4 regions of the Streptomyces sp. NBC_00286 genome follow, and region 2 is predicted to be linked to each of the others. Evidence: riboswitches for the same ligand, from Rfam matches in the RefSeq annotation. Region 2 holds a riboswitch; each other region holds the start of a gene.
What was found. A riboswitch is a leader RNA that binds a small molecule or an ion and turns the genes downstream of it on or off. The one in region 2 is predicted to bind cobalamin.
Positions count from the first base shown of each region.

Region 1: linked by a shared signal. The riboswitch ahead of OHT21_RS00740 (CbtB domain-containing protein) and the one ahead of OHT21_RS14765 (ribonucleoside-diphosphate reductase subunit alpha) in region 2 are both predicted to bind cobalamin.
Region 3: linked by a shared signal. The riboswitch ahead of OHT21_RS22155 ((2Fe-2S) ferredoxin domain-containing protein) and the one ahead of OHT21_RS14765 (ribonucleoside-diphosphate reductase subunit alpha) in region 2 are both predicted to bind cobalamin.
Region 4: linked by a shared signal. The riboswitch ahead of OHT21_RS36655 (cobalamin biosynthesis protein) and the one ahead of OHT21_RS14765 (ribonucleoside-diphosphate reductase subunit alpha) in region 2 are both predicted to bind cobalamin.

Region 1 covers NZ_CP108054.1:140,770-147,808, reverse strand. The annotation lists gene OHT21_RS00765 (PTS-dependent dihydroxyacetone kinase phosphotransferase subunit DhaM) at 1-132, opposite strand, end outside; gene dhaL (dihydroxyacetone kinase subunit DhaL) at 125-724, opposite strand; gene dhaK (dihydroxyacetone kinase subunit DhaK) at 788-1,780, opposite strand; gene OHT21_RS00750 (ferredoxin) at 1,953-2,324, shown strand; gene OHT21_RS00745 (histidine phosphatase family protein) at 2,451-3,020, opposite strand; cobalamin riboswitch at 3,152-3,293, shown strand; gene OHT21_RS00740 (CbtB domain-containing protein) at 3,331-3,564, shown strand; gene OHT21_RS00735 (CbtA family protein) at 3,590-4,345, shown strand; gene OHT21_RS00730 (acyl-CoA dehydrogenase family protein) at 4,503-5,681, shown strand; gene OHT21_RS00725 (carbohydrate-binding protein) at 6,312-7,039, shown strand, end outside.
Region 2 covers NZ_CP108054.1:3,280,169-3,287,207, forward strand. The annotation lists gene OHT21_RS14740 (DUF3311 domain-containing protein) at 1-284, shown strand, start outside; gene mctP (monocarboxylate uptake permease MctP) at 281-1,909, shown strand; gene OHT21_RS14750 (nucleoside hydrolase) at 2,349-3,338, shown strand; gene OHT21_RS14755 (GNAT family N-acetyltransferase) at 3,464-3,967, shown strand; gene OHT21_RS14760 (hypothetical protein) at 3,974-4,213, opposite strand; cobalamin riboswitch at 4,315-4,454, shown strand; gene OHT21_RS14765 (ribonucleoside-diphosphate reductase subunit alpha) at 4,599-7,039, shown strand, end outside.
Region 3 covers NZ_CP108054.1:4,849,467-4,856,505, reverse strand. The annotation lists gene OHT21_RS22185 (ATP-binding protein) at 1-756, shown strand, start outside; partial or broken gene OHT21_RS22180 (DUF1152 domain-containing protein) at 832-1,244, opposite strand; gene OHT21_RS22175 (hypothetical protein) at 1,271-1,687, shown strand; gene OHT21_RS22170 (DUF6069 family protein) at 1,938-2,348, opposite strand; gene OHT21_RS22165 (TetR/AcrR family transcriptional regulator) at 2,345-2,956, opposite strand; gene OHT21_RS22160 (alpha/beta fold hydrolase) at 3,285-4,328, shown strand; cobalamin riboswitch at 4,511-4,699, shown strand; gene OHT21_RS22155 ((2Fe-2S) ferredoxin domain-containing protein) at 4,738-5,157, shown strand; gene OHT21_RS22150 (ABC transporter substrate-binding protein) at 5,227-6,216, shown strand; gene OHT21_RS22145 (FecCD family ABC transporter permease) at 6,276-7,039, shown strand, end outside.
Region 4 covers NZ_CP108054.1:8,099,594-8,106,632, reverse strand. The annotation lists gene OHT21_RS36680 (alpha/beta hydrolase family protein) at 166-1,293, opposite strand; gene OHT21_RS36675 (class II aldolase/adducin family protein) at 1,394-2,092, opposite strand; gene OHT21_RS36670 (lysozyme) at 2,288-3,049, shown strand; gene OHT21_RS36665 (inorganic phosphate transporter) at 3,301-4,536, shown strand; gene OHT21_RS36660 (hypothetical protein) at 4,549-4,770, shown strand; cobalamin riboswitch at 4,863-5,006, shown strand; gene OHT21_RS36655 (cobalamin biosynthesis protein) at 5,150-6,121, shown strand; gene OHT21_RS36650 (cobyric acid synthase) at 6,118-7,039, shown strand, end outside.

The sequences.
Region 1 (7,039 bases), 3.1 Mb from region 2:
GACCCCGCCCGCCGGAGCCACCGCCGCGGTGGTGCCGCCGCCCGCGAGCCCTACCGCCAGCTCGGCGACCGAGGCGGCCACCGCGGCACTGTGCGACACGAGCACGATCCCCACCAGCTTCTCGTCACTCACCGGCCGCCTCCTCAAGAGCCGCGATCAGCAGGGCCGAGGACGTAGCGCCCGGATCCTGGTGCCCGATGCTCCGCTCGCCCAGATAACTCGCCCTGCCCTTGCGGGCCTGCAAGGGCGTGGTCGCCAGGGCGCCCTCCTCGGCGGCGGCCCGCGCCGCCGCGAAGGACTCGCCGAGCGCTGCGACCGCGGGCACCAGCGCGTCGATCATGGTCTTGTCGCCGGGCGCCGCCCCGCCGAGCTGCATCACCGCGTCCACTCCGGTGCGCAACGCGTCTGTGAACTGATCCTCGCTGACCTCGGCCGCGTCCCCGAGCGCCTTCCCGGTACGGCGCAGCAGAGTGCCGTACAGCGGACCCGACGCACCGCCCACCGTCGAGATCAACTGGCGTCCGGCGAGCATCAGGACGGCACCCGGCGTGCCCGGCGCCTCCTTCTCCAGCGTGGCCGTCACGGCCGTGAAGCCGCGCTGCAGATTGCTGCCGTGGTCGGCGTCGCCGATCGGCGAGTCGAGGGCGGTGAGCCGCTCCGTCTCGCGGTCGACGGACGCGGCGGTCGCCGTCATCCAACGGCGGAAGAAGTCGGCGTCGAGCACAGGATCTCCTCGCATGGTGTTTACGTGGTCGTCGAGCTTGTCCGGTAGGGGAGTTGACCGGCCTCAGGTGCCCCAGCGCAGGCCCGCCGTACGCACCGGAGCGTCCCACAACCGAAGAAGCTCCTCGTCGATCTGACACAGCGTCACCGATGCTCCGGCCATGTCGAGTGAGGTGACGTAGTTGCCGACGAGCGTGCGCGCCACTGCGACGCCGCGCTCGGTCAGGACGCGTTGCACCTCCGCGTTGAAGCCGTACAGCTCCAGGAGCGGTGTCGCGCCCATGCCGTTGACCAGGACCAGCACCGGATTCTTGGGGCTCAGGTCCTCCAGGATCGCGTTCACCGAGAAGTCGGCGATCTCCCGCGACGTCATCATCGCGCGCCGCTCACGGCCGGGCTCGCCGTGGATGCCGATGCCCAACTCGAGCTCGCCGGGCGGGAGATCGAAGGTGGGGCTGCCCTTGGCCGGAGTGGTGCAGGCACTCAGGGCGACACCGAAACTGCGGGAGCTCTCGTTGACCTGACGGGCCACCGCCTCGACGCGCTCCAGCGACTGGCCCTCCTGCGCCGCGGCGCCCGCGATCTTCTCCACGAACAGAGTCGCGCCGGTGCCGCGCCGCCCCGCCGTGTAGAGGCTGTCGGTCACCGCCACGTCGTCGTTGACGAGCACCTTCGCCACCTGGATGCCCTCGTCCTCGGCGAGCTCCGCCGCCATGTCGAAGTTGAGTACGTCCCCGGTGTAGTTCTTCACGATGAACAGCACGCCGGCGCCGCTGTCCACGGCGGCGGCCGCCCGCACCATCTGGTCCGGCACCGGGCTGGTGAACACCTCTCCCGGACAGGCCGCCGACAGCATCCCCGGACCCACGAACCCGCCGTGCAGCGGCTCATGCCCCGAACCACCGCCGGAGACGAGGCCCACCTGCCCGGCGACCGGAGCGTCCCGCCGTACGATCACCCGGTTCTCGACATCCACGGTCAGCTCGGGATGAGCGGCCGCCATGCCCCGCAGCGCGTCCGTGACAACCGTCTCCGCGACGTTGATGAGCATCTTCATTCCGTACCTCCGGGTGAGGTGAGCAGCCGTGGCCGCGTCCTGGATCTCTCAAAGCCTGCGGGTCAAGTATCGATCGCCGAGTGCGGTTGGGCACCGGTGGGAACGGCGGATCTCGTGCCCTCTTGGTGACGCCGCCGGGTTTGACCAAGCGGCGTACGGCAACTCGGTCAGCGTGTCAGCGACAGATCAGCAGGAACTCGTCCGTTTCCTCGAGGACCGGTTCGCCTGTGCGCAGGCGTGTACCGAGTGCGCGCGGGTGTGTGCGCTGCGCGCGAGTCTCGCCGATCTCGACGGTCCCGAAGACCAGCAGCTGCTGCGGCGCAAGAGCATCATGTGCGCGGAGGTCTGCGACGCGACCTGCCGCCTGCTGGCCGAGCAGACCTGGCAGGACGAGGCCGGAACACGCGCCCAGGTCGAATGGTGCCGCGCCGTCTGCCTGGAGACCGCGCACGTCTTCGACCGGAACCCCGACGCCGAAGAGGGCGCCCAGTCCTGCCGGGACTGCGCGCGCGCCTGCACGGAGTTCCTCGCCCAGCTGAGGTGACGAGCCAGCAGTGGCGAGGGCCGTCCCGAGGTGACGGACCGCCTCGCCCATCAGTACCCGAACGCCCGGCTTGCTGTGATGACAGCCGCCCCGAGGCGACGGACCGCCGCCCGGCCCTCGGCTCGGTCAGGCCCCGAGCGCTCGGCCCACCCGTACGTTCCAGCGCCCGGCCCGCCCGCTGAGCTCCGTCGCCGTCAGCGGTGGTACGTCGATCCGCCAGAACGCCGGCTCCGGAGCACCTAGAGCCCGTACCACCACGGCCCGTACGATCTCCGGCTCGACAACGGCGAGAGTCCGGCCCTCGAACTGCCCAGCCGCGTCCAGCCACTTGGCGACCCGATCGCACAATCCGCGTACGGATTCACCGCCGTGCGCGGCGTACGACGGATCCGCCAGCCAGCGCGCGACCGCCTCCGGCTCCTCGGCGCTCACCTCGGCCAGGCTCGTGCCGCGCCAGCGGCCCACGTCCAGTCCCACCAACTCTGGCTCGTCCGCGGCGTCGAGACTCAGCGCGACGGCCGTCTCGCGGCAGCGCACACCGGGGGAGACCAGGGCCCGCTCCGCAGCGGGCAGCGAACCCGCGGCCGCCTCCGCGAGCCGCAGCCCGGAGGCGTCGAGGGAGCATCCGTCGTCGAAACGCGCCTCCCGCAACGCGGCACTGATCGCTGGTGAGATCAACATCACTCGGCTGGTCATCGGCCCACTCTCGTACTCAAACGCCCGCTCAAAGCCCTTGCCCGCACCGGGAATTGGCGCGCGACCAGGGGAACGGCGCACGCTCCGGCACCCCGTGCGCCCTTGGCCGCCTCCCCACTTCGCGGTACGGTCACGTCGAAATTGACGACGGTTCGACGGAAGCCGGTGAGAATCCGGCACGGTCGCGCCACTGTAAGCCCGTACCGACCGCCTCCCACCAGGGGCGGTTCAGTCCGGGTAAGTCAGACCCGTGGCCGTCGTCCTGTGCACCACCAAGACGGGACGCGAGTTCCCCAGGAGGTCCTGCCACATGGCGCAGTCCGTCGCTCAGCCGAGCGCAACCAACCCCGCCGCACCGGCCGCCGTGCCGGCCACGCTGCCGATCGGCGCGATCGCCCCCTGGGCGGTCTTCTTCGGCATCCTGATGCTGGTCCTGCTCTACTTCGTCGGCGCCGAGCAGGGTGCCACCTCGCTGCTCTCCGGTGAAGGCGTGCACGAGTGGGTGCACGACGCCCGCCATCTGCTCGGCTTCCCCTGCCACTGACGGCGACGAGGAAGCGTACGAGCACATGGATTCAGCAACCGTCAGAAACCTCCTGGTGCGTGGCATGCTCGCGGGACTCGCCGCGGGCCTGCTCGCCCTGGTCGTCGCCTACTTCCTCGGCGAACCACGCGTCGACGAGGCCATCGCCTTCGAGGAGGCCCACGCCCACGAGCACGGCGGCGAGGAACTCGTCAGCCGCACCATGCAGTCCACCGCCGGCCTGAGCACCGGCGTCCTCGTCTACGGCGTCGCGTTCGGCGGTATCGCCGCCCTCGCGTACTGCTTCGCACTCGGCAGGATCGGCCGCTTCGGACCGCGCTCGAGCGCGCTGCTGCTGTCGACCGCGGGCCTGCTCGCGGTCTACGTCGTGCCGTTCCTGAAGTACCCGGCCAATCCGCCCGCCGTCGGCGACCCCGACACCCTCAACGAGCGGACCACGCTGTACTTCCTGATGGTCGTCCTCAGCGGGCTGCTGGCCGTCGGCACGGTGATCCTCGGCAAGCGCCTCGCGCCACGCCTGGGCAACTGGAACGCCACCCTCTCCGCAGGAGCCTTCTTCGTCCTCGTCGTCGGCCTGGCATACGCCGTCCTGCCGTCGTACAACATGGTCCCGGAGGGCTTCCCTGCCACGCTGCTGTGGCAGTACCGGCTCGCCGCCCTCGCCATCCAGGTGACCCTGTGGACCGCGTACGGCCTGGTCTTCGGGTACCTCGCGGAGCGCGTGCTGGCTCCGCGTACGGCTGCCGCCCCGCCCAAGGGGGCAACGGCCGTCGCGCACTGAGCCGTTGAACAGGGAAAGGGCTCCCGGCCTCGGCCGGGGGCCCTTTCGTCTGTGTCCGACCCTCCTGTGTGTTCCCAATTTCTGAAACAGGTTCTACGGTGTGCGCCGTCAGGACCGGGCGGCCGGAGCGGCAGGCCAGTGGGAGCCAGGAGGCGCCGTGCATCTCGAATACACGCCGGAGCAGCAGGAGTTGCGCACCGAACTGCGCGCCTACTTCACCGAGTTGGTACCGGAGAACGTGCACGCCCGGTACGCCGACCCGGCCGCGCAGAAGCGGTTTTACCGCGAGACCATCCGCCGGCTCGGCTCCGACGGCTGGCTCGGGGTGGGCTGGCCGAAGGAGTACGGCGGGCGCGGGCTGAGCCCGATGGAACAGTTCATCTTCTTCGACGAGGCCGCCCAGGCGGGCGTACCGCTGCCGCTGATGGCGCTGAACACGGTCGGGCCGACGATCATGCAGTTCGGCACGGACGAGCAGAAGGCGTACTTCCTGCCGAAGATCCTCTCCGGCGAGATCGACTTCGCGATCGGCTACAGCGAGCCCGACGCGGGCACGGACCTGGCCGCGCTCAAGACCAGGGCCCTACGGGACGGTGACGAGTACATCGTCAACGGCCAGAAGATCTGGACGACCAACGGTGACACCGCCGACTGGGTGTGGCTGGCCGTCCGTACCGACCCGGACGCGCCCCCGCACAAGGGCATCACCATGCTCCTCGTGCCGACGACCGACCCTGGCTATTCCTGCACCCTCATCAACACCCTCGCCTCGCACGACACCACCGCGAGCTACTACGAGAACATCCGCGTCCCCGTCTCCCGCCGCGTCGGCGAGGAGAACAAGGGCTGGCGGCTGATCACCAACCAGCTCAACCACGAACGCGTCACCCTCGCCGCCCACGGCACCATGGCCATCCGCGCCCTGCACGACGTGCAGCGCTGGGCCATGGAGACCAAACTCGCCGACGGCCGCCGCGTCGTCGACCTGCCCTGGGTGCGCCGCCGTCTCGCCCAGACCCACACGAAGCTCGACGCGATGAAGCTCCTCAACTGGCAGATGGTGAACGCGGTTCAGGAAGGCACCCTCACTCCCCAGGACGCCTCCGCCGTGAAGGTGTACGGCTCCGAGGCGCGCCGCGACGCGTACGCCTGGCTCATGGAGATCGTCGCCGCGGCGGGCGCCCTCAAGGAGGGCTCGGCGGGCACGGTCCTCCATGGCGAGCTGGAGCGCGGCTACCGCTCGGCCGTGATCTTCACCTTCGGCGGCGGGAACAACGAGATCCAGCGCGAAATCATCTCGTGGATCGGTCTGGGCATGCCGCGGGTGCGCCGCTGAGTGCTTGTGACGAGGCTTTTTAGTTGGCATAAAAGCGGGATAGTTGGCACTGGGCGGAGCGCTTGGCCTGACGCGCGATGGGCTTGGCTCGTTGGCGTCCTGGGCCCGCTGATCTGCTAATTCCTCAGGGCCAGCGCAACTGGGCCGTGCAGGGCTGAGGCGGCGGCCGATACTGAGGTCGCCGGCGTCCCGGATGTTGAACGGCGCCAGGCCGATCCTCTGGGCGCTCCGCCGCCCATCTGTGTCAGGCGGCGGCGATCACGTACCCGTCTGCGTCCCGCCAATCCGGGGTGGAGACGGCACCGAGTCCTGACGGGGCTCGGGCCCTTCGCGACTTTCTCCACAACAGGCCGATAGCCTGGCTGGCCCGGAAGAAAGTATGGACACATTGGGCTGAAGTCTTCTAGCCTTGTCGGCGGACCATCACGGTCGTCGATGTGACCCGACAGCGCGGTAGCCATCGACTTCTACTGTTTCCGAGCGGTTGCCCCCGCTCGGCCCCCGCTCGGCGTAGTGGCCTGCTGAAGCACACCCAGCGGGCCGAAGCGGCGACATCCCGCTACGGCATCGGCGCGGCAGCGCGCGCCCCAAGCCTGGCAGCCACCTGTTCAGGAAGGGGAGTGCATTGTCATGTTCATGAGAATCAAGAGGGCTGCAGCCGCGCGTTGGCCGGCCATCGGTTCGGCTCTGCTCCTGGTCGCGGCCACTCTCACCGCGGCCTTATCCAGTGCGACCCCGGCCTCGGCGCACCCGATCAACGCCGCCGACTTCCAGCAGGTCCAACTGGCCCGCGGGGTCGCGGAGGTCGGTGAGCCGATGTCGCTGGCCGTACTCGCCGACCGGTCGGTGCTGCATACCGCTCGCAACGGGACCGTGCGCCGCACGGATGCCAACGGCACCACCACGGTGATCGGCAGCATCCCCGTATACGTACACGACGAGGACGGTCTGCAGGGCATCGGCATCGACCCGGGTTTCGCCACCAACCGGCACATCTACCTCTACTACGCCCGGCCGCTGTCCACACCAGGAGGCGACGCACCGACCACCGGCGGCAACTGGTCGGCGTGGCAGGGTGTCAACCGGCTTTCCCGGTTCACGCTCAACGCCGACTTCACGCTCAACCAGTCCAGCAAAGTGGACATCCTCGACGTGGCGGCTGACCGAGGCATCTGCTGCCACGCCGGCGGAGACATCGACTTCGACGCGGCAGGCAACCTGTACCTGTCCACAGGCGACGACACCAACCCGTTCGAGTCCGCCGGATATTCCCCCCTCGACGAGCGGGCCAACCGCAACCCGGCGTTCGACGCGCAGCGCACCGCCGCCAACACCAACGACCTGCGCGGCAAGATCTT
Region 2 (7,039 bases):
ATGCGCCAAGAGCGTCTGAAGTGAAGCCACCGGTGGTGACACCGGTCCGTGTGGTGATCGGCCTCTGCCTGTTCGCGCCGTTCGTGGCGATGCTCTGGGTGGGCTCGTACGCCAAGACGGATCCCACGTTCATCGGCATCCCGTTCTTCTACTGGTACCAGATGGCCTGGGTGCTCATCTCCACGGCGCTCACGATGATCGCGTACCAGCTGTGGCAGCGTGACCAGCGCGCCCGCAAGGCCGCCCGGTCCGAGGCCTCCCAGAACGGGGGTGCGTCGGCATGAAGGACGGCGTGAACGGCGTCGCACTCGCCGTCTTCATCTTCTTCTTCCTGGCCGTCACGGTCATGGGCTTCCTGGCCTCGCGCTGGCGCAAGGCCGAGAACGAGAACAGCCTCGACGAATGGGGCCTGGGCGGACGGTCGTTCGGCACCTGGGTCACCTGGTTCCTGCTCGGCGGCGACCTCTACACGGCCTATACGTTCGTGGCGGTCCCGGCGGCGATCTACGCGGCAGGCGCGGCCGGCTTCTTCGCCGTGCCGTACACGATCCTCATCTACCCCCTGATCTTCACCTTCCTGCCGCGGCTCTGGTCGGTGTCGCACAAGCACGGCTATGTGACGACCTCGGACTTCGTGCGCGGGCGGTTCGGCTCGAAGAGCCTGTCGCTGGCGGTGGCCGTGACCGGCATCCTCGCCACGATGCCGTACATCGCCCTCCAACTGGTCGGCATCCAGGCCGTCCTTGACGTGATGGGCGTCGGCGGCGGCGAGAACACGAACTGGTTCATCAAGGACCTGCCGCTGCTCATCGCCTTCGGCGTGCTGGCCGCGTACACGTACTCGTCGGGGCTTCGCGCCCCCGCGCTGATCGCGTTCGTGAAGGACACCCTGATCTACATCGTGATCGCGGTGGCCATCATCTACATCCCGATCAAGCTGGGCGGCTTCGACGACATCTTCGCCGCGGCCAGCGACGCGTACAGCCAGACCAACGAGGCGACGGGGGCGCCGCGCGGTGCGCTGGTCCCGGCCGAGGCGGGCCAATGGACGTACGCCACGCTGGCGTTGGGCTCCGCGCTCGCGCTGTTCATGTACCCGCACTCGATCACGGCGACGCTGTCCTCACGCAGCCGTGAGGTGATCCGGCGCAACACCACGATTCTGCCGCTGTACTCCCTGATGCTGGGCCTGCTCGCGCTGCTGGGCTTCATGGCGATCGCGGCCGGGATCAAGGTGGAGAACGGGCAGTTGGCGATCCCGCAGCTCTTCGAGACGATGTTCCCCGACTGGTTCGCGGGTGTCGCCTTCGCGGCGATCGGTATCGGCGCGCTCGTACCGGCGGCGATCATGTCCATCGCGGCGGCGAACCTGTTCACCCGCAACATCTACAAGGACTTCATCAAGCCCGACGCGACCGCGGCGCAGGAGACGAAGGTTTCGAAACTCGTCTCGCTGCTCGTAAAGGTGGGCGCGCTCGCCTTCGTCCTGACCATGGACAAGACGGTCGCGATCAACTTCCAGCTCCTGGGCGGCATCTGGATCCTCCAGACCTTCCCCGCCCTGGTCGGCGGCCTGTTCACCCGCTGGTTCCACCGCTGGGCGCTGCTCGCGGGCTGGGCGGTCGGGATGGTGTACGGCACGGTGGCCGCGTACGGGGTCGCCTCGCCGACCCAGAAGCACTTCGGCGGCTCCAACGCGGAGATCCCCGGTCTCGGGGAGATGGGGTACATCGGGCTGACGGCGTTCGTCCTGAACGTGGTGGTGACGGTGGTCCTGACGTTCGTGCTGCGCGCGGCGAAGGCGCCTGATGGTGTCGACGAGACGTCGCCGGGGGATTACACGGCGGATGCGGGGGATGCGGGGGTGCAGGTGGAGCTGCCGCCGGCTACGGCGGGGGCGGGGCACTAGGGGGTGGGGCCGGGGGGTGTTTCGCCCCCCGCCGCCCTTACCCATCCCATACCAAGGGGTTCCGCCCCTGGACCCCGCTGGGGGCTGCGCCCCAGACCCCCTCAGGGCTGCGCCCCTGCCCCCCACGGGGCTCCGCCCCGGACCCCGGCCATGAGCTGCGCCCCCGGACCCCCTTCGGGGCTCCGCCCCGGACCCCGTTCGGGGGCCAGCCCCCGGACCCCCGCTCCTCAAGCGCCGGACGGGCTGATATTCAGCCCGTCCGGCGCTTGAGGACGAGGCCGTTCAGGCCGATGCGGGGTCTGGGGCGGCAGCCCCAGCGGGGCCCAGGGGCAGAGCCCCTGGTGGGGGCTCGGGGCAACGCCCCGAGGATGGGACGGGTAGGGGCGGCGGGGGCGAACTCCCCCCAGCGGCACAACCGCCCGCCGCTACGCTGGCCACCGTGCCCCTTCCCTCACCGATCGTCCTCGACAGTGACCCCGGCATAGACGACGCCCTGGCCCTCCAGTACCTCCTCGGTACAGGGCTGTGGGACCTGAAGGCCTACACCTCCGTGGGAGGCAACCTCCCCGCCGAGCAGACGTACCTCAACGCCCGAGCCCTCGCCCGAGCAATGCGCATCGACGCCGACGTCCCCGTCCACCGAGGCGCCGGCCGCCCCCTGACCCGCCTCCCCTACACGTCCGCGTCCGCCTTCCACGGCAAGGCAGGCCTAGGCAACGAGACACTGCCCGACTCCACGGCCCCGCACCCGACGGAGTCGTCGGCACAGGCACTGCTACGCCTGTCCCGCGAGTACGAAGGCGAACTCACCGTCTGCGCCACAGGCCCGCTCACCAACGTGGCCATCGCCCTGCTCGAGGACCCGGCCTTCGCCCACCGCGTCAAGAAGTTCGTGTTCATGGGCGGCGCCGCGCAGGTGCCCGGAAACATCACCCCGGTCGCCGAGTTCAACATCTGGGCCGACCCGGACGCCGCCGAGGTGGTCGTCTCGTCCGGCATCCCGTTCACGATGGTCGACCTGGACGCCTCGCTCCGCTGGCTCCTCCGGCCCGCCGACCTGGCGGTCTTGGAGGCGGCGGGCGCGGGCACGGCCCTGGCCGCCCGCCTGCTGCGGGTGTACATGGACGCGTACCGCCTCCACGGCGGCGGCGACGCCTGCCCGCTGCACGATCCGCTCGCGGTGGGCGTGTGCGCGGACGAGTCGTTCATCACGGCCGCGGAGGGCGCGGTCATCGTCGAGTCCGCGAGCGAACTCACCCGCGGCAAGACCGTGTTCGCCCCAGCTGGCGCCCATCGCGCCTACTACGCCGACTCCCCCACCCTCACCACCCGCCTGACCGTCACAGGCCGCGTGGCCCTCGGCCCGGGCCCCCGCGACTTCGTGAAGGACTTCGTGGCGACACTGCCGCAGTGGCCGGGCATGGGCTGAGATCCCGCACTGAAATCCCCGCACTGAGTCCCGTACCGAGATCCCCGCACGAGGTCCCCGTACAGAGCCCCCAGCGCAGGGAAAACCACAGGCCGTTGTCACACCCGTGATGCACACTGCACCGCATGGACATCGCGATCAGGCAGGCAGCCCCGGAGGAGTACGAGACCCTCGGCGAGATCACCGCGCAGGCCTATCTCGGGGACGGCCTGCTCGACTTCGGAGAGAGCGACGGGTACCTGGACGAGCTGCGGAACGTCGCCAAGCGCGCCGCCGCGGCCGAGGTGCTGGTCGCCGTCGAGCACGACCGCGTGCTGGGCGGCGTGACCTTCGTACCCTCCGGCGGACCGATGGCCGACATCGCGGAACCCGGTGAGGCCGAGATACGGATGCTCGCCGTCGCCCCGGAGTCCCGCGGCCGAGGCATCGGAGAGGCCCTCGTACGCGCCTGCATGGACCGCGCACGAGCCGAAGGCTGCGCAGGCATCGTCCTGTCGACCCAGCGCGCCATGCACGCAGCCCACCGCATCTACGAACGTCTCGGCTTCGCCCGCGCCCCAGAACGCGACTGGAACCCGATCCCCCACCTCGACGACCTCAACCTGCTGGCCTACGAGTTGGAGCTGTAGAGGCCGTCACCACACGCGCGAGTCTTCAACCTCCGCTCGCGCGTCAGCGACCTCCGCCTGATAGGCAGGGTCGTTGCGCCACTCGTCCAACTCGGCGGCGGCGCGCCGGTATTGCTCACGCACGTACGCCTCGTGCACAGCCATTCCGATCGCCTCCGCCGGAGTGACGCGCCAGGCAGCAGCCAGCTCTTCCAGCTCGCGATACGTCTCGTCGTCCGGGCGGAAGCTGATGGTCTCCGGCGTCATGGAGGCACCGTAACGCAACGCCCCGCGCCCGCGCGTCCCACCGAGGCTCCGCCACACAACACAACATGTGGGGTGCACTCCCCAAGCCCAACACAACATGTATGCTCATCCTCGCTGCCGCCGCAGGGGAATCCGGTGCGAATCCGGAACTGTCCCGCAACGGTGTACTTGTGCATGTCTGTCCCCGGGACGGCCGTGCCCGAGCGTCAGTCCGAGGACCTGCCGGCAGCGTGCCCAGGCCAAGCCGGCCCGGGTGACCATGACGTCCGGGCCTCGCGGAGTGGGCCGGTGGACGCGGCGTCCCGCTGCCGCAGTGCGCGTACGCCCGTGTCGCCCCGAACCCCCTCTCCACGCTGGCCCCTTACCGAGCGAGGGAGAGCCCCACGTGACCATCGCGCCGGCCGATCCGGTCTCAGCGAAAGCGCCACTGGACCAGCAGCAGGACAGGGCCGAGGCCGACGGACCAGGGACCGCCCGCCCGTCTCCCACCACCGCCCTCAACGGAGGCCCTTCGGGCCGCCCCTCTGATTTGCTGCGGACCCTGACCGACCTCACCGCCGACCTCCCCGACACCGACCCCGGACGGGTCGCCGCCGCGGCGTTGCGCGGCCGGTCCGCACGCGCGGACGTGGCGGAGCTGCGTGAGCTGGCCACCGAGGCGGCCGCGGGCCTGATCTCCGAGGACCCCGCCTATTCGACGCTGGCTGCCCGGCTGCTGGCCATCGGCATCGCGGCCGAGGCCGCCTCGCAGGGCGTGCGGTCCTTCTCCGAGTCGGTCGCGGCCGGGCACCGCGAGGGCCTGATCGCCGACCGCACCGCCGAGTTCGTACGGATCCACGCGGCTCGCCTCGACGCGCTCATCGACACCGAAGGCGACGACCGCTTCGGGTACTTCGGGCTCCGTACGCTCCACAGCCGGTACCTCCTGCGGCACCCGATCACCCGGCACGTCATCGAGACGCCCCAGCACTTCATGCTGCGCGTGGCGAGCGGACTGGCCGAAGACGACAGCGCCCGGTCCGTCGACGAAGTCGCCGCGCTCTACCGCCTGATGAGCCGCCTCGACTACCTGCCGTCCTCCCCCACCCTCTTCAACTCCGGTACGCGGCACCCCCAGATGTCGTCCTGCTACCTCCTCGACTCCCCGAAAGACGAGCTGGACTCCATCTACGAGCGCTACCACCAGGTCGCCCGGCTCTCGAAGCACGCGGGCGGCATCGGCATCGCGTACTCCCGGATCCGTTCCCGCGGTGCGCTGATCCGCGGTACGAACGGGCACTCCAACGGCATCGTCCCGTTCCTGAAGACCCTCGACGCCTCGGTCGCCGCAGTGAACCAGGGCGGTCGGCGCAAGGGTGCCGCGGCCGTCTACCTGGAGACCTGGCACTCCGACATCGAGGAGTTCCTTGAGCTGCGGGACAACACCGGTGAGGACGCCCGGCGTACGCACAACCTGAACCTCGCGCACTGGATCCCGGACGAGTTCATGCGCCGGGTCGACGAGGACGGCCTGTGGTCTCTGTTCTCCCCTTCCGACGTACCCGAACTGGTCGACCTGTGGGGCGAGGAGTTCGACGCCGCCTATCGCAAGGCGGAGGCGGACGGTCTCGCGAGGAAGACCATCCCCGCCCGCGAGCTGTACGGCCGCATGATGCGGAACCTCGCCCAGACCGGCAACGGCTGGATGACCTTCAAGGACACCGCCAACCGCACCGCCAACCAGACCGCCCTGCCCGGCCACACGGTCCACTCCTCCAACCTCTGCACGGAGATCCTGGAGGTGACGGACGACGGGGAGACGGCGGTCTGCAATCTGGGGTCCGTCAATCTGGGTGCCTTTGTCGGCACATCGACCGGTGATCTCGACTGGGAACGGCTCGACGCCACCGTCCGTACCGCCGTCACGTTCCTCGACCGCGTCGTCGACATCAACTTCTACCCGACCGAGCAGTCAGGCCGGTCGAACGCGAAGTGGCGGCCGGTGGGCCTGGGCGCGATGGGCCTCCAGGACGTCTTCTTCAAGCTGCGGCTGCCCTTCGACTCCCCGGAGGCCAAGACCCTCTCCACCCGCATCGCCGAGCGCATCATGCTCGCCGCGTACGAGGCCTCCGCCGACCTCGCCGAGCGCAGCGGCCCGCTGCCGGCCTGGGAGAAGACCCGTACGGCCCAGGGCGTGCTGCACCCCGACCACTACGACGTCGAACTCACCTGGCCCGAGCGCTGGTCGGCCCTCCGCGAGCGCATCGCCGCCACCGGCCTGCGCAATTCCCTCCTCCTCGCCATCGCGCCCACCGCGACCATCGCCTCGATCGCGGGCGTCTACGAGTGCATCGAGCCGCAGGTCTCCAACCTCTTCAAGCGCGAGACTTTGTCGGGTGAGTTCCTCCAGGTCAACTCGTACCTGGTCAACGAGCTGAAGGCGCTGGGCGTCTGGGACACCCGTACCCGAGAGGCACTCCGCGAGGCGAACGGCTCCGTGCAGGACTTCACCTGGATCCCCGAGGACGTACGACGCCTCTACCGCACGGCCTGGGAGATCCCGCAGCGCGGGCTGATCGACATGGCCGCCGGCCGCACCCCGTTCCTGGACCAGTCCCAGTCCGTGAACCTCTTCCTGGAGACGCCGACCATCGGCAAGCTTTCCTCGATGTACGCGTACGCCTGGAAGTCGGGCCTCAAGACGACGTACTACCTGCGCTCCCGCCCGGCGACCCGCATCGCCCGCGCGGCCGGTTCCTCCACGGCCGCGGCCGCCCCCGTCCCCGTACAGCAGGCAGACCCGGACCCCGAAGCCGTCGCCTGCTCCCTCGAAAACCCCGAGTCCTG
Region 3 (7,039 bases), 1.6 Mb from region 2:
ACGTACAAGGAGCTCAAACGTGAGTTGGAGGAGGCTGCGGTTACTGCATTTCGCGCTATACCGTTTGACGCTCATAGTCGTCGAGGGGCGCCAGTTATCGACTTTGCCCGGCGAGCTTGGGTGTACTTGGAGATTGGGCGAGATGTCGGCTCTGCCGTAATCCGTGGCATGGGACTTGAAGCGGTTGCTGAGAATAAGGAGAGGATGAATGCAGCGAACGGGGCGGTGGACTATAACGCGTTGCTGCAGATTCTCGACGAGGATGAAACGCCGGAAGGTCGACATGCCTTCGCTGACGCCGTCACCTCTGCTATTGAGTGGGCTTTGGCGGACATCAGTGATTGGACACTGATCGATGAGGCTGAGCGTGTGCTACTTAATGTGGAGCACTATGCTCCAGGGGCGGAAGTCGAAGAGGCCCTGGAGACACTTGAGTCAGTGCGCTACGAATACGCCAAAGATGCCATTGATGACTGGTCGCAGCCGCACGAGGGGCCGGTTTCGTCCGCGGCAGAAATGAAAGAGATTATCGACTACTACCGCGCTATCCCGGATGCTCCTCATTTTGACGGTTTCGAGACAGCGGAGGAGGCCGTATATGGGATCGACTGGGAGCACCTGTCGGCCTTTAGCGGTAGGCGATCGGATCAGGAGAATAGGCCGACTTGGGCAGCGGCAAGGGAAGTCGAACACATGATGCAAACGCTGCGAAACGCGAATAGCCCGGATAGTGAGTTCTTTCAGCGTGGCCACTGATCGAGTGACGACGTCGGCGATGCGGCGGAGGGCCGTGTGAGTGACTCCGCGGCCTCGGGCTTCGGCCTCGAATTGATCGACGTCCAGGAGATCGATCGACGCTGGCGACAAGTGGCTGACGAGTTCTTCGAGTTGGCGGGTGATGCCTTCGGCGCCGTGGTGCGGGTCGATCAGCGCGAAGGTGTGTGGGAGCTCTGTCGCAAGGCGGGGGAGGGTGGAGCCTGCCGGAGCGATCGGGTGGGCATTGGCCGGCACTGCCCACACGGCCAGAGTCATCGGTTCGAGGCTGGTGAAGTTGTCCGGTCCTCGGGGCCCGGTACCGGGTCGATCAGGAGGCGGTCCCACGCGTAGGTGAGGATCACGGCTTGGTCCTCGTCGCCGTAGAGGGCGGCGTGGAGCATGGAGGGGGCGACTGCGTCGCCCCCTCCTTTGGTGTGTGAGCGCTCATCGGTTGGGCACTTCGACGGCTTCTGTAGCCTGGCGTTGATCGTGTGCCGGGGGAGCTGAGCTGACCGTGGTGAACATCCTGTCCGTGGCCATTGGTGCCGGTTTCGGCCTCATAGGGGCCGTGTTCGGTTCTTGGTTCACCGCGCGCCGACAAGACCGCATGTGGCTTCGCGAACAGAAGCTCAAAGCCGGGATCGGCTTCAACACTGCCGTGACTCAGCTGATCGACTACCTCCGGGAATCACAGCTGAGTGACGACGGTGCCGGGGGCAACGAGCTGTCGGGCCGGATGCAGGAAGCCCGGTCGGCCCTCTACCTGGTGTGTGCCGACGACACCGTCGAACTCGCCGACACTCTCGCGCGTCGGGTCTGGAAGTCCCGGCCCAGTGAGGGCGGGGACGATCGCAGGGCCGAGCACCAGGAGACGTTGGACCTACTTCGCCGCTTTACCCGTCAGCTCCGGCGAGAGATCGCCAGGACGTAGTCTCAGGCGCATCAGCGATCGGACCAGAGGAAGATGCCTGCGATGTGGAGTCCGGTCAGGTAGATGGCGCGGTCTTCTCGTAGCGAGTGGCGATGCCACGCCACTGCTTCAGGCGGTTGGCCGGTGGTGCGGTTGCATCGCTGTTCATCTCGTCGTCGTGGTGGACACTCTGCCGGTCATCCCCCACCGCGCGACGCTTTGGCAGGCTGCTTCCCTCTGGCGCTGTTCGCGGCGTACTTGGTGCTGGCGGTCATCCCCCAGCGGCACCGGCTCCCGCCCCGGGGGATCTGCCGCCCAGTCCCGGGATCAGGACCGCCGCCACCGCCAGGTGCATCAGCGCGAGGGAGACCCGGGTGCCGCCGTCCATGCCGTCGCCGATGAACGGCAGGAAGGACACGGCCAGTACGGCGCCGGCCACCCCGGTCCAGATGGCGTGGGCGCGCCGCGCCACGAACCGCTCCAGGGCGGCCAGCAGTCCCCAGCCGGAGAGCGACGCGAGCAGTGCGACGACCGCCACGGGCACGGCGCCGATGTCGAGCGTCTGCTCGCCGTCGGCGATTCGCAGCCGGTGCCCCAGCAGTGGGTCCGCGACCAGCCACACCAGGACGGGGGCCAGGACGGCCAGGGCCGTAACTCCCAGGCGCCTTCTCCGCGCGCTCACTTGGCGCCCCCCGAGAGCGCCCCGCGCAGGAAGACCTCGACCAGCTCCTGCGGGGTCAGGTCGGGCTCGTCCTCCGTACGCGGCTGGGTGAAGAGCAGCCCGAAGAAGAGGGCCGCGATCTGCTCCGGCGGTCGGCGCAGGGCCGCCTTGTCTGGTTCCAGCAGCTCCGCGAGGGCCGCGCGGATACGGGTCATCGACTCGTCGCGGCCCGCGCCGCGTACCGTGCCGGGGTGCTTGCCGCCGCGATGCCCCAGCGAGCCGAGGATCGCGCCCATCCTGTCCATGTGTGCCTGCAGTGCCTCGGCCGCCTCCGTGAGCCGGTCGGGCAGCGGCTGGGATACGTCGATCGCGTCGAGCTCGCGGACCGCGTGCTCGGGGGAGAGCGCCTCGGCCATGCAGGCCTGCAGCAGCTCGTCCTTGTCGGCGAAAACCCGGAAGATCGTGCCCTCGCCGATGCCCGCGGCGCGGGCGATCTTCGCGGTCGTCACCGCGGCGCCGTACTCGGCGATCAGCGGGATCGCGCTCTGGATGATCATCGCGCGCCGCTCCTCCGGCGACATGCCGGGAGCGCGGCGGCGGGTGGTCTGGTTCTCCTTAGGTGCTGTCATGACCGCAAGAGTACGGAGTGAGTGCTCACTCCGTCAATGAGTGAGCACTCACTCCGCCCACTTTCCCGCATTCGGCTGCTTGTCGATGGCGGCCTATCAAGATCCATAACTACGGGTGGAGTGCTAGGCGCGCACGGTCGCCTGCGTCCAGCTGTCACTCGACGATCCAGCTTGTCGTCCGCCACTGACAATGCCCTTTCCGTACATGTCGGTTCGCGCGGTTAGCGGAGGCGAAACCTCACCGAAATCCCTTGTGAGACAAGGGCCCTACGCTGGAACCGAGCGCCTGGAGCCGTATTTTCTGCGGCCCGGAACGGGAGGTGAGCCGGTGGTCGACGTCCCGCGCGAGCGCCCGCAGCGCATCAAGCGGCTGCGCCCGGTGGGCGACGGAGAACTACGGCTGCACCACCGCGTCGTGCACGGCTACCGCCGTGCCTACCGCATGGCCGGCCAGGGCCCGGTACTCGTCCTGATCCACGGCATCGGCGACTCCTCGGCGACCTGGGCCGAGCTCATCCCCGACCTCGCCCGCACCCACACGGTGATCGCCCCCGACCTGCTCGGCCACGGCGCCTCGGAGAAGCCCCGGGCCGACTACTCGGTCGCCGCGTACGCGAACGGGGTGCGCGACCTGCTGTCCACGCTCGACATCGAACAGGCCACGCTGGTCGGGCACTCGCTCGGCGGCGGCGTCGCCATGCAGTTCGCGTACCAGTTCCCGGAGCGCACGGAGCGGCTGATCCTGGTCAGCGCGGGCGGCGTGGGCCGCGAGGTGAATCCGGTCCTGCGGGCGGTGTCGCTGCCCGGCGCCCATCTGATGCTCTCCGCGCTGCGCCTGCCCGGCATGGGTGTGCAAGCACGCCTGTTCGCCCACCTGATGCGACTCCTCGACACCGATCTGGGCCAGGACGCACCGGAGTTGCTCACCCTCGTGGACGCGCTTCCCGACGCGACCTCGCGCAGCGCCTTCATCCGTACCCTGCGCGCCGTGGTCGACTGGCGCGGCCAGGTGGTGACCATGCTCGACCGCTGCTACCTCACCGAGGGCATGCCCACGATGCTGATCTGGGGCGACCGGGACAGCGTGGTGCCCGTACGGCACGCGTACGGGGCGCACGAGGCGATGCCCGGCAGCCGCCTGGAGATCTTCGAGGGGGCCGGGCACTTCCCGTTCCACACCGACCCCGCGCGGTTCCTCTCCCTCGTCGAGGAGTTCACGCGTACCACCGGCCCGGCCGACTGGAGCCGGGAGAACTGGAGCGGACTGCTCCGCGCCGGACGTCCGGGCAGCGCGGCGGGACAGCCGGACACCGCGCAGAACCGGGCCGTGGAGCGGGACATGAGAGAGGCGAGCGAGCGCAGCGCGACGTGATGCCGCGCGGCCCGGTCTCCTCCACGGGCGTTCTCCTCCAGCCGGTCCAGAGACGCCTCGACGCCGAACCGGCAGTGGTGTTCCCGGAAGCGCCGCAGAGGGCGCGTCGGCTTCGCCTGTCGGGCAAGAGGCTGTCGGGCAAGAGGCGTAACGCCCCCTGGGTACCGCCCTGATGACGCGCCGTGCCTCAGATGCGATGATGCTCGGCGACAAGGCGACGGCGGACGAGGAAGCCGGTGTGAATCCGGCGCGGTCCCGCCACTGTGATCGGCGAGCGGATCCCGAACAGGCCACTGCCCGGAGACGGGTGGGAAGGCCGGGACGAGCTTCGACCCGAGAGCCAGGAGACTCACGCGGTCGCCTCCTCGACGAACCCGGGGCGGATTTCCCCGGAGGAGGGTGGTTCGGCATGCCCGTGAGGCCGGCCGAGGGGGCGTACGAGAGCCCGGGGGGCAGGGGACCGGTCGAGGCGATACCGCCCGGCCAGGTGCCGTGCCGGGTCGTCGTGTGCCGGGACTGCTGCTGCGGCAGTCCCAAAGTGACCGGCGTCGATCACGCGGCGCAGACCGCGCGCCTCCGTGAGGCCGCCCCCGTACGCGTCTCCGCATGCCTGGACGTGTGCGATCAGGCCAACGTGATCGTCGTGCAGCCCTCCGCCGCCGGACGGGCCGCCGGGGCGCGGCCGGTCTGGCTGGGTCTGGTCAACGACCCGGCCGCGACCGAGGACATCGCCGCCTGGGTGAGGGCGGGCGGCCCCGGCATCGCTCCCCGGCCCGAGATCCTCGACCTCTACGCCTTCACCCCGCCTCGGCGCCGCGCGGTCTCCTGAGACCGGCAGCCCGCGCGCCGACCGTCCGCGCGCCGACCGTCCGTAGCACCCGTACGAGAGGAACCTCCCATGACGGGCACACGCCCGCTGTCCTATCTGCTGGCCATGGCCACAGCTCTGCTGATCTCCGGATGCGGCGCAAGCGCCCAGGACGACGCCGGTGGCGCCAACGGCCCGGCCGCGAAGGGCTTCCCGGTCACCGTGTCCAACTGCGGGGTGAAGACGACGTTTCAGCGCCCGCCGCAGCGCGCGGTGTCGCTGAACCAGCACGCGACCGAGGTGATGCTGGCGCTCGGGCTGGAGAAGTCGATGGTCGGCACGGGCTACCTCGATGACGAGATCCTCCCCGACTACCGGGCCGCCTACGACAAGGTCAAGGTGCTGTCGAAGGAGTACCCGTCGTACGAGACGCTGCTGGCCGCCGAGCCCGACTTCGTCTACGGCGGCTGGTCCTCCACCTTCGACGAGAAGGAGGGCCGCTCCCGTGACGCCTTCACCAAGGCCGGCGTCAACACGCGCCTCAACCTCGAGGAGTGCCCGTCCGGGCCGGTGACCATGACCTTGATGGACAAGGAGATCCGCGAGGTCGCCAAGGTCTTCGGCGTCCCGGCGCGGGCCGAGCGGCAGATCGAGCGGCTGCACGCCACCTTGGACGAGGTGGAGGAGCGCCTCGACGGCGTCGAGCCGGTCAAGCTGTTCGTCTACGACAGCGGCGACAAGACCGCCTTCACCGCGGGCGGCGCGGGCATCGGCAACGACATGATCGAGCGGGCCGGCGGGGTCAACCTCTTCGCCGAGCTCGACAAGCCCTTCGGCGACGTGTCGTTCGAGCAGGTGGCCGAGCGGGCGCCCGAAGTCATCGTCATCTACGACTACGGCGACCAGACCGTGGCCCAGAAGAAGGAGTTCCTGCTCGCCAACCCGGCTCTGAAGGACGTACCCGCCATCAAGAACCAGCGGTTCGCGGTGCTGCCGCTGTCCTCCACCGTCCTGGGCGTACGGGTGCCCGCGGCCGTTTCATCGCTGGCCCGTCAGCTTCACCCGGACCGCTTCCGGTGACCGGTGTGACGGAGCCGGCCGCCGCCGGCCGAGACGCCGACGGGGCCGACGCGGGCAGGATGCCAGGGACTGCCGAGGCGGTCGGCAAGAGCGCTCCCGGGCCCGGGGCCGCGCAGTCCGTGACCGGCCGCCGCAGGCTCCCCTACGCCCTGGTGCTGGCCGGGCTCGGCGCCCTGGTCGCGGTGGCGGCGACGTTCGGGATCGCGGCCGGTTCGGTCACGATCCCGGCCGGGGAGGTGTGGGGCATCCTGCTCCACCAACTGCACCCCGCCCTGGCCGAACCGACGTGGCCCCCGGTGCGCGAGACGATCGTCACCGACGTCCGGCTGCCCCGGGTACTGCTGTGCGCGGTGGTCGGAGCCGGACTGTCGGTGGCGGGGATGGCGTTGCAGGCCCTGGTGCGCAATCCGCTCGCCGATCCGATGCTGCTGGGGGTCTCGTCGGGCGCGAGCGTCGGCGCGGTGCTGGTCCTCGTCTTCAACGTGACGCTGTTCGGTGCCTTCTCGCTGCCGCTGGCGGCGTTCTGCGGCGCGCTGGCGGCCCTGGTCGCGGTGTACTTCCTGGCCCGCTCCGGCGGACGGATGACCACCGTGCGGCTGGTGCTGGCGGGCGTGGCGATGGCCGAGGTGCTGTCGGCCGTGGCGAGTTTCCTCGTGGTCACCTCCAACGACCCCCACAAGACGCAGTCGGCGCTGCGCTGGATGCTCGGCGGACTGGCCGGCACCACCTGGACGATGGTGTGGATCCCGGCCGGCGCGGTCCTGCTCGGCACGGCCGTCCTGCTCGGTGTGAGCCGTCCGCTGAACCTGCTGCTCGCCGGGGA
Region 4 (7,039 bases), 4.8 Mb from region 2:
AACGGAATGGCGGGGAGGGCCGTACGGGTGGCCGGCGCGCACGGCTCCACGGGCGTTCACAGGACCCGGGCAACCACGTGATCAGCGGTCAACCGGAAGCCCGAAAGGAGCACGCGAGAACAGGAACGAACAGGCAAGGAGGGGAGTGAGGCCGGGAAGCCAGGACTACATCAGCGGAGTAAGGAAGCGGCGCAGGGCCTCTTCGTAACCGGCCGGGTCGGCGTTCCACATGGCGCCGTGCGGGGCGTTCCGGACGGTGTGCAGGCTGACCAGGTCGGGACGGCGGTCGGCGAGGCGGCGGGAGTGCGCCCAGGGGGCGACCGCGTCGTCCGGGCCGTGCAGGACGAGGACCGGCACCTTGAGCAGGTCGGGGTCGGCGGCGCCCTGGGTCCGGTCGCCCTGCAGGCCCGTGCGGCCCTGGGCGGCGCGGACGGCCAGCGGCAGCAGGGCGCCGGGAGTGCGGCGGGCCGCGGCGAGGGCGCGCAGCGTGGACTCCCAGCTGAGGACGGGCGAGTCCAGCACGAGCCCGGTGATCCGGTCGCGCAGCGCGGAGTGCGCGGCAGCGCGTACGGCCATGGTGGCGCCGGTGGACCAGCCGTACAGGACGACTTGTTCGGCGCCGGAGCGCACGGCGTAGCGGATGGCCGCGTCGAGGTCGGGCCACTCGGTCTCGCCGAGGTGGCCCAGGCCGTCCGGTGGGCGGGGTGCGCCGGGGTCGCCGCGGTAGGCGAGGTCGAGGACGGGGAAGCGGAGGCGGTGCAGCAACTCCATGACGTTCATGGGGTGTTCACGGGTGGTGCCCAGTCCGTGCACGGTGATCACCCAGGGTTCGCGGGCGCCGGGCACGAACCAGGCGGGCAGGGCGCCGAGTTCGCCGGGGATCTCCACGTCGGTGTGGTCGAGGCCGAGCGCGGTGCTCGGGTCGCCGATGTGCACGTTCGGGGTGAACCACACCTTGTCGCCGGGTTCCAGCGTGCCGTGGGTGACGCGTTCCAGTCGGCGTACGACCGTGTCGGCGGGGTGCGGGGCGGCCTCGACGACCGAACCGACGACGGCGTGGCTCGCGTTGCCGCTCAGGCCGTACAGGCCCGGCCGCTGGGAGGCCAGGGCGCGGGTGAGCGTGATCCGCCCGGCCGCCGTGGCGTGCACGGTGAGCCGGGGCTCGGTGGGCAGCGGCCGGCCCGGCGACGCCTTCAGGGCGGCGTCGCTCGCGAAGCGGCCGGCCGCGACGGTGGCGGCTCCGGCGGCCAGGGCGGCGGTGACGGCCGCGGCCGTCACTTTCACAGTGCGCACGGGTCCAGTCTCCAGACGGAACCCGCAGTCGGCCAGCCGAAGGGACCCGTGAAAAGTGCGGGCCAGGGTCTGTCAGAAGCGGAAGCCGATGCCCCTACGGCTACGGCTGGCCGTACCCCTTCAACCGCTCCCCCACCTCCGCCACCTGCTCCTCGCTCAGCAGCGACGGCGAGTGACCCGGAAGCGACGACGCCGTCAGCCACAGGCGGCACATCCACTCCAACTGGGCCGTGCGGTCGTAGGCCTGGTGGAGGGTGGTGCCGTAGGTGAGGGTGCCGTGGTTCTGGAGTAGACAGGCTGTGCGGTTCCGCAGCGCCTCGAGCATGTTCTCGGCCAACTTTTCCGTGCCGTAGGTCGCGTAGGGGGCGACACGGACGGGTCCGCCGAGCGCGGCGGCCATGTAGTGGATGAGCGGCAGCTCCGAGACGAGCGTGGAAACGGCCGTGGCGTGCACGGCGTGCGTGTGGACGATGGCGCGGGCGTCGGTGGCGCGATAGACGGCCAGATGCATGGGCAGTTCGCTGGTCGGAACGAGTGAACCGAGCACCTGCCGCCCGTCGAGACCGACCCCGCAGACGTGCTCGGGCCCGAGTTCGTCGTACGGGACTCCGCTCGGCGTGACCAGGACGGTGTCCCCGACGCGGACGGACACATTGCCCGACGTACCGACGACCAGACCTTCGGACACCGTCCGGCGGGCCGTCGCCACCAGCTCGCGCCAGGGCCGTTCCGTGGCGTCCCGCGCGCCCTGCCGCTCCGTGTCCCGCCCGTCCCCTGCGTCCCACCGCTGTTCAGCCATGCCGCGATCCTGCCAGCCGGGGACAAGGGCCCGGCGCGGGCGAGGGCACTTTAGGGCGGAACACCCACCTCCGAAAGGGCGCAGAAACGAACAGAACGCCCACTCGGAGCAATTGGCCGATGAGCAACAGGAGTTCGCGGACCCTCCCATACCCTCAGGGAGATTTGTCGTGCACGCAGCCATTCCGGGGGAAAGATGGCCCGCGATCGCAAACCGTCCCGAAGTCGCCGACTGTCCCACAGCCGCCGCGCTCGCTTCGCCGTACTCTCCGTGGCGACGCTGACCATCGGCGCCACCGCTCTCGTAGAGATGCCGGTCTCTGCGGCAGCAAAGCCCGAAGGACATGACGTCTCCTCGCACCAGAAGAACGTCAACTGGGCGAAGGCGAAGAGCAAGGGCGCCAAGTTCGTCTACGTGAAGGCGACCGAGTCCCACACCTACCGCAACCCCTATTACAGCCAGCAGTACCACGGCGCGCGCAACGCGGGCCTGATCCGCGGGGCGTACCACTTCGCGCTGCCGCACAAGTCGTCCGGCAAGACCCAGGCCGCCTACTTCGTACGCAACGGAGGCGGCTGGCGGGCGGACGGCTGGACGCTGCCGCCCGCGCTCGACATCGAATACAACCCGTACGGCAAGAAGAAGTGCTACGGCCTGAGCAAGTCCAAGATGGTCGGCTGGATCAAGTCGTTCAGCAACGAGGTGAAGCGGCAGACCGGCCGCCGCCCGGTGATCTACACCACCACGCACTGGTGGAAGAACTGCACCGGCAACAGCGCCGCGTTCGCCTCCAACCACGCACTCTGGCTGGCCCGGTACAGCTCGTCGACGGGGACGCTGCCCGCGGGCTGGCGGACGTGGACGTTCTGGCAGTACGACAACGGCGGGACGCTGCCGGGTGACCAGAATCTCTTCAACGGGTCCATGAGCCGGCTCAAGCAGTTCGCGAGGGGCTAGAAGCAGAAGGGCAAGAAGCGGAAGGGCTTGAAGCAGGAGAAGGCTGGAAGCAAGGGCAGGCGGAGCCCGATACTCCGCCTCAGTTCGACTAACGCGCCGCCGATCTGGTCGACTACAACACTGCCCCTCCGGGTACCCGGAGGGGCAGCGACTCGTTTCGATACACCTCGTGGTCCTACTGAGTTCATCTTCCGTTCATTCAGGTTGCCTACGGTCCACGAACCGCTGACGTCCAATAGAAGACCGGGTAAATGGAGAACTTCTCGCTGATCCTCGCGATAGTGGTGGTCACCGCCCTCGCGTTCGATTTCACGAACGGTTTCCACGACACCGCCAACGCGATGGCCACCACCATCTCGACCGGCGCGATGAAGCCCAAAGCCGCGGTGGCCATGTCCGCCGTACTCAATCTGGTCGGCGCGTTCCTCTCGATCGAGGTCGCCAACACCATCTCCAAGGGCCTCGTCGACGAGACCGGCATCCAACCCGAAGTGATCTTCGCCGCACTCGTCGGCGCCATCCTCTGGAACCTGCTGACCTGGCTCGTAGGCCTGCCGTCCAGTTCCTCGCACGCCCTCATGGGCGGCCTGATCGGCGCCACCATCGCCTCGGCCGGCATGGGTGCGGTGCACGGCGACGTCCTCGTCACCAAGGTGCTGATCCCCGCGATCGCCGCCCCGCTGGTCGCGGGCCTCGCCGCGATGCTCGCCACCCGGCTGACGTACCGGCTCGGCCGGAACGCGAACGGCGAAGCCGCCAAGAAGGGCTACCGCACAGGCCAGATCGCCTCCGCCGGGCTCGTCTCGCTGGCGCACGGCACGAACGACGCGCAGAAGACCATGGGCATCATCACCCTCGCCCTGGTCACCGGCGGCGCCATCGCCCCCGACTCCGACCCGCCGGTCTGGGTCATCCTCTCCGCCGGTCTCGCGATCGCGCTCGGCACCTACCTCGGCGGCTGGCGCATCATCCGCACGATGGGCAAGGGCCTGACCGACCTCCAGCCGCAGCAGGGCTTCGCCGCCCAGACCAGCGCGGCCACGGTCATCCTGGCCTCCTCGCACCTCGGCTTCTCCCTGTCCACCACGCACTCGGTCTCCGGCTCGGTGATGGGCGCGGGCCTCGGCCGCAAGGGCGGAGTGGTCCGCTGGTCCACCGCCACCCGGATGTTCGTCGCCTGGGGCCTGACGCTGCCGGCCGCGGCCCTGGTCGCCGCGATCGCGGAGTACGTGACCTCCTTCGGCGCCTGGGGCACCGCGTTCGTCGCCGTCTTCCTGATCGCGTCCAGTGCCGCGATCTGGGTGGTCTCCCGCCGTGAGGTGATCGACCACACGAACGTCAATGACACCGACGGCACAACTGACATCAACGGCACGGAAGTAGCCGCCGACGTGATGGGCACGGCCATCGCCGCCGTCACCCCGCCCCCGCCGGGCCACGTCGAAGAGCCGGACACCGAGCCCGCCACCCGCACCGCCACGGTCTGAGGAATCCACCGCATGCACATCGACTGGGCAGCCCTCGGCTCCGTCTTCGGAGTCAGCCTCATCGTCACCGTCGCCCTCGTGGGCGCATTCACCCTGGGCATCGTCGGCCTCTCCCGCCGCGAATCGGCCTCCGCACAGGGCAACTCCGCGCTCCTGGCGACGACCGGCGCGTACGCCTGCTTCACGGCATGCGCGGCGGCAGTGGCGTACGGCATCTACCTGATCGTGGCCTGACGCCCAACACCCCACCCGCCCACGTCCGTCGGCCCACACGTCTGTGTGGGCCTTCGCACACTCTCCCGTCGCAGGTCAGCGGCAAGTTGACGGCTGTTCGTGGGCGTGGTGGACTGCCCGAGCCAAGTACGGCGGCAGAAGAGGAAGCCGGTGTGAGTCCGGCGCGGTCCCGCCACTGTCACCGGGGAAGCAGTTCTCCGGGAGCCAGGAACTCTCGCCGTCGGTCTCGTCGAACCAGGGCGCGGACACCCTGAGTGAGGACATATCGCCATGCGCGGCTGCCTGTTGCGGATCAGTTTGCCGAGTACGAGGGTTTCGCCGAGTACGAGGGTTTCGAGGACCCCAAGGGTTCTGCCTGACGTAGCGACAGGCTGACCCCATGCGTGCCGATCGCGTTTTCGCGTACGGCGCCGCCGCCGGCCTCCTCGGTGACCAACTCCTCGGCGATCCACGCCGTGGACATCCGGTCGCCGCGTTCGGCCGGACCGCGAGCGCCGTGGAACGGGTGCTGTGGCGGGACCACCGTGGGTGGGGCGCCCTGCACACCGCCGTATGCGCCGGCGGTGCCGTATCGCTCGCGGCCCTCGCCGCCACGTCCGTACGTACGTCCCGTACCGCCTCGATCGCACTGACCGCGGCCGCCACCTGGGCCGTGGTCGGCGGCACTTCGCTCGGCCGCGAGGCCCGGGCCATCGGCCAGGCACTGGCCGCCGGGGACATCGAGACGGCCCGGGAGCGACTGCCGCACCTGTGCGGACGGGACCCGCAGGCGCTGGACGCCGACGGGATCGCCCGCGCCGTCGTCGAGTCCGTCGCCGAGAACACCTCGGACGCGGTGGTCGGCGCGCTGGTGTGGGGCGCTGTGGCGGGTGTGCCGGGCCTCGTCGGCTTCCGGGCCGTCAACACGCTGGATGCCATGGTCGGGCACAAATCGCCCAAGTACCGGCGTTTCGGCTGGGCTTCGGCACGGCTCGACGACGTGACGGGCTGGCCCGGCGCCCGGCTGACCGCCGCCCTAGCGACCGTCGCGGGCGGCGATCCACGCGGAGCCATACACGCCTGGCGCACCGACGCCGCCCAGCACCCGAGCCCCAACGCCGGGCCCGTCGAGGCCTCGTTCGCGGGGGCGTTGGGCGTACAGCTGGGCGGAACGCTGTCGTACGGCGGGCGAGTTGAGCACCGACCCGTACTCAACGGCGAGGGACGGGCCGTCCAGGTCGACGACATCGAGCGGGCCGTACGGCTCTCGCGACGCGTGAGCCGGCTCGCGCTCGGCGCGACGGTCGCCGGACGGCTCGTCACGCGACGGCTCCTCACCGGTCGGCTCATCGCAAAGGGGCGTACGTCATGAGCGGCGGTGGGCTGCTGGTCGCCGGGACGACTTCCGACGCCGGAAAGAGCGTCGTCACGGCCGGGATCTGCCGGTGGCTGGTGCGCCAGGGCGTCAAGGTCGCGCCCTTCAAGGCGCAGAACATGTCCCTCAATTCGTTCGTCACGCGCGAGGGCGCCGAGATCGGTCGCGCGCAGGCCATGCAGGCACAGGCCGCACGCGTCGAGCCGACGGCGCTCATGAACCCCGTACTGCTGAAGCCCGGCAGCGACCGCAGCAGTCAGGTCGTGCTGATGGGCAAACCGGTGGGCGAGTTGAGCGCGCGCGGCTACCACGAATGGAGGGGCGGCGCGGAGCGCCTCGAACATGGGCGGCGGGGGGTGACGGGCGGGAGGCAGGAGCAGTTGCTCGGGACCGTGCTGGAGTGTCTGGCCGAGTTGCGGGGCACGTATGACGCGGTGATCTGTGAGGGGGCGGGCAGTCCCGCCGAGATCAATCTGCGGCGGACCGACATCGTGAACATGGGGATCGCCAGAAACGCCCGGCTTCCCGTGCTCGTGGTCGGGGACATCGACCGTGGCGGGGTCTTCGCGTCGTTCTTCGGGACGATCGCTCTGCTGTCGCCCGAGGACCAGGCGCTCGTCGCCGGGTTCCTGGTCAACAAGTTCCGCGGCGATGTGTCGCTGCTGGAGCCGGGGTTGGACATGTTGCATGGCCTCACCGGGCGTTCGACGTACGGCGTACTCCCCCTCCAGCACGGCCTCGGCATCGACGAGGAGGACGGGATGGCGGTGTCGCTGCGGGGCGCCGTCCGCGAGTCCGCGGTCGCGCCGCCCGTCGGGGAGGACGTCCTACGTGTCGCCGTCTGCGCGATCCCTCTCATGTCCAACTTCACCGACGTGGACGCGCTGGCCACCGAACCGGGCGTCGTGGTGCGGT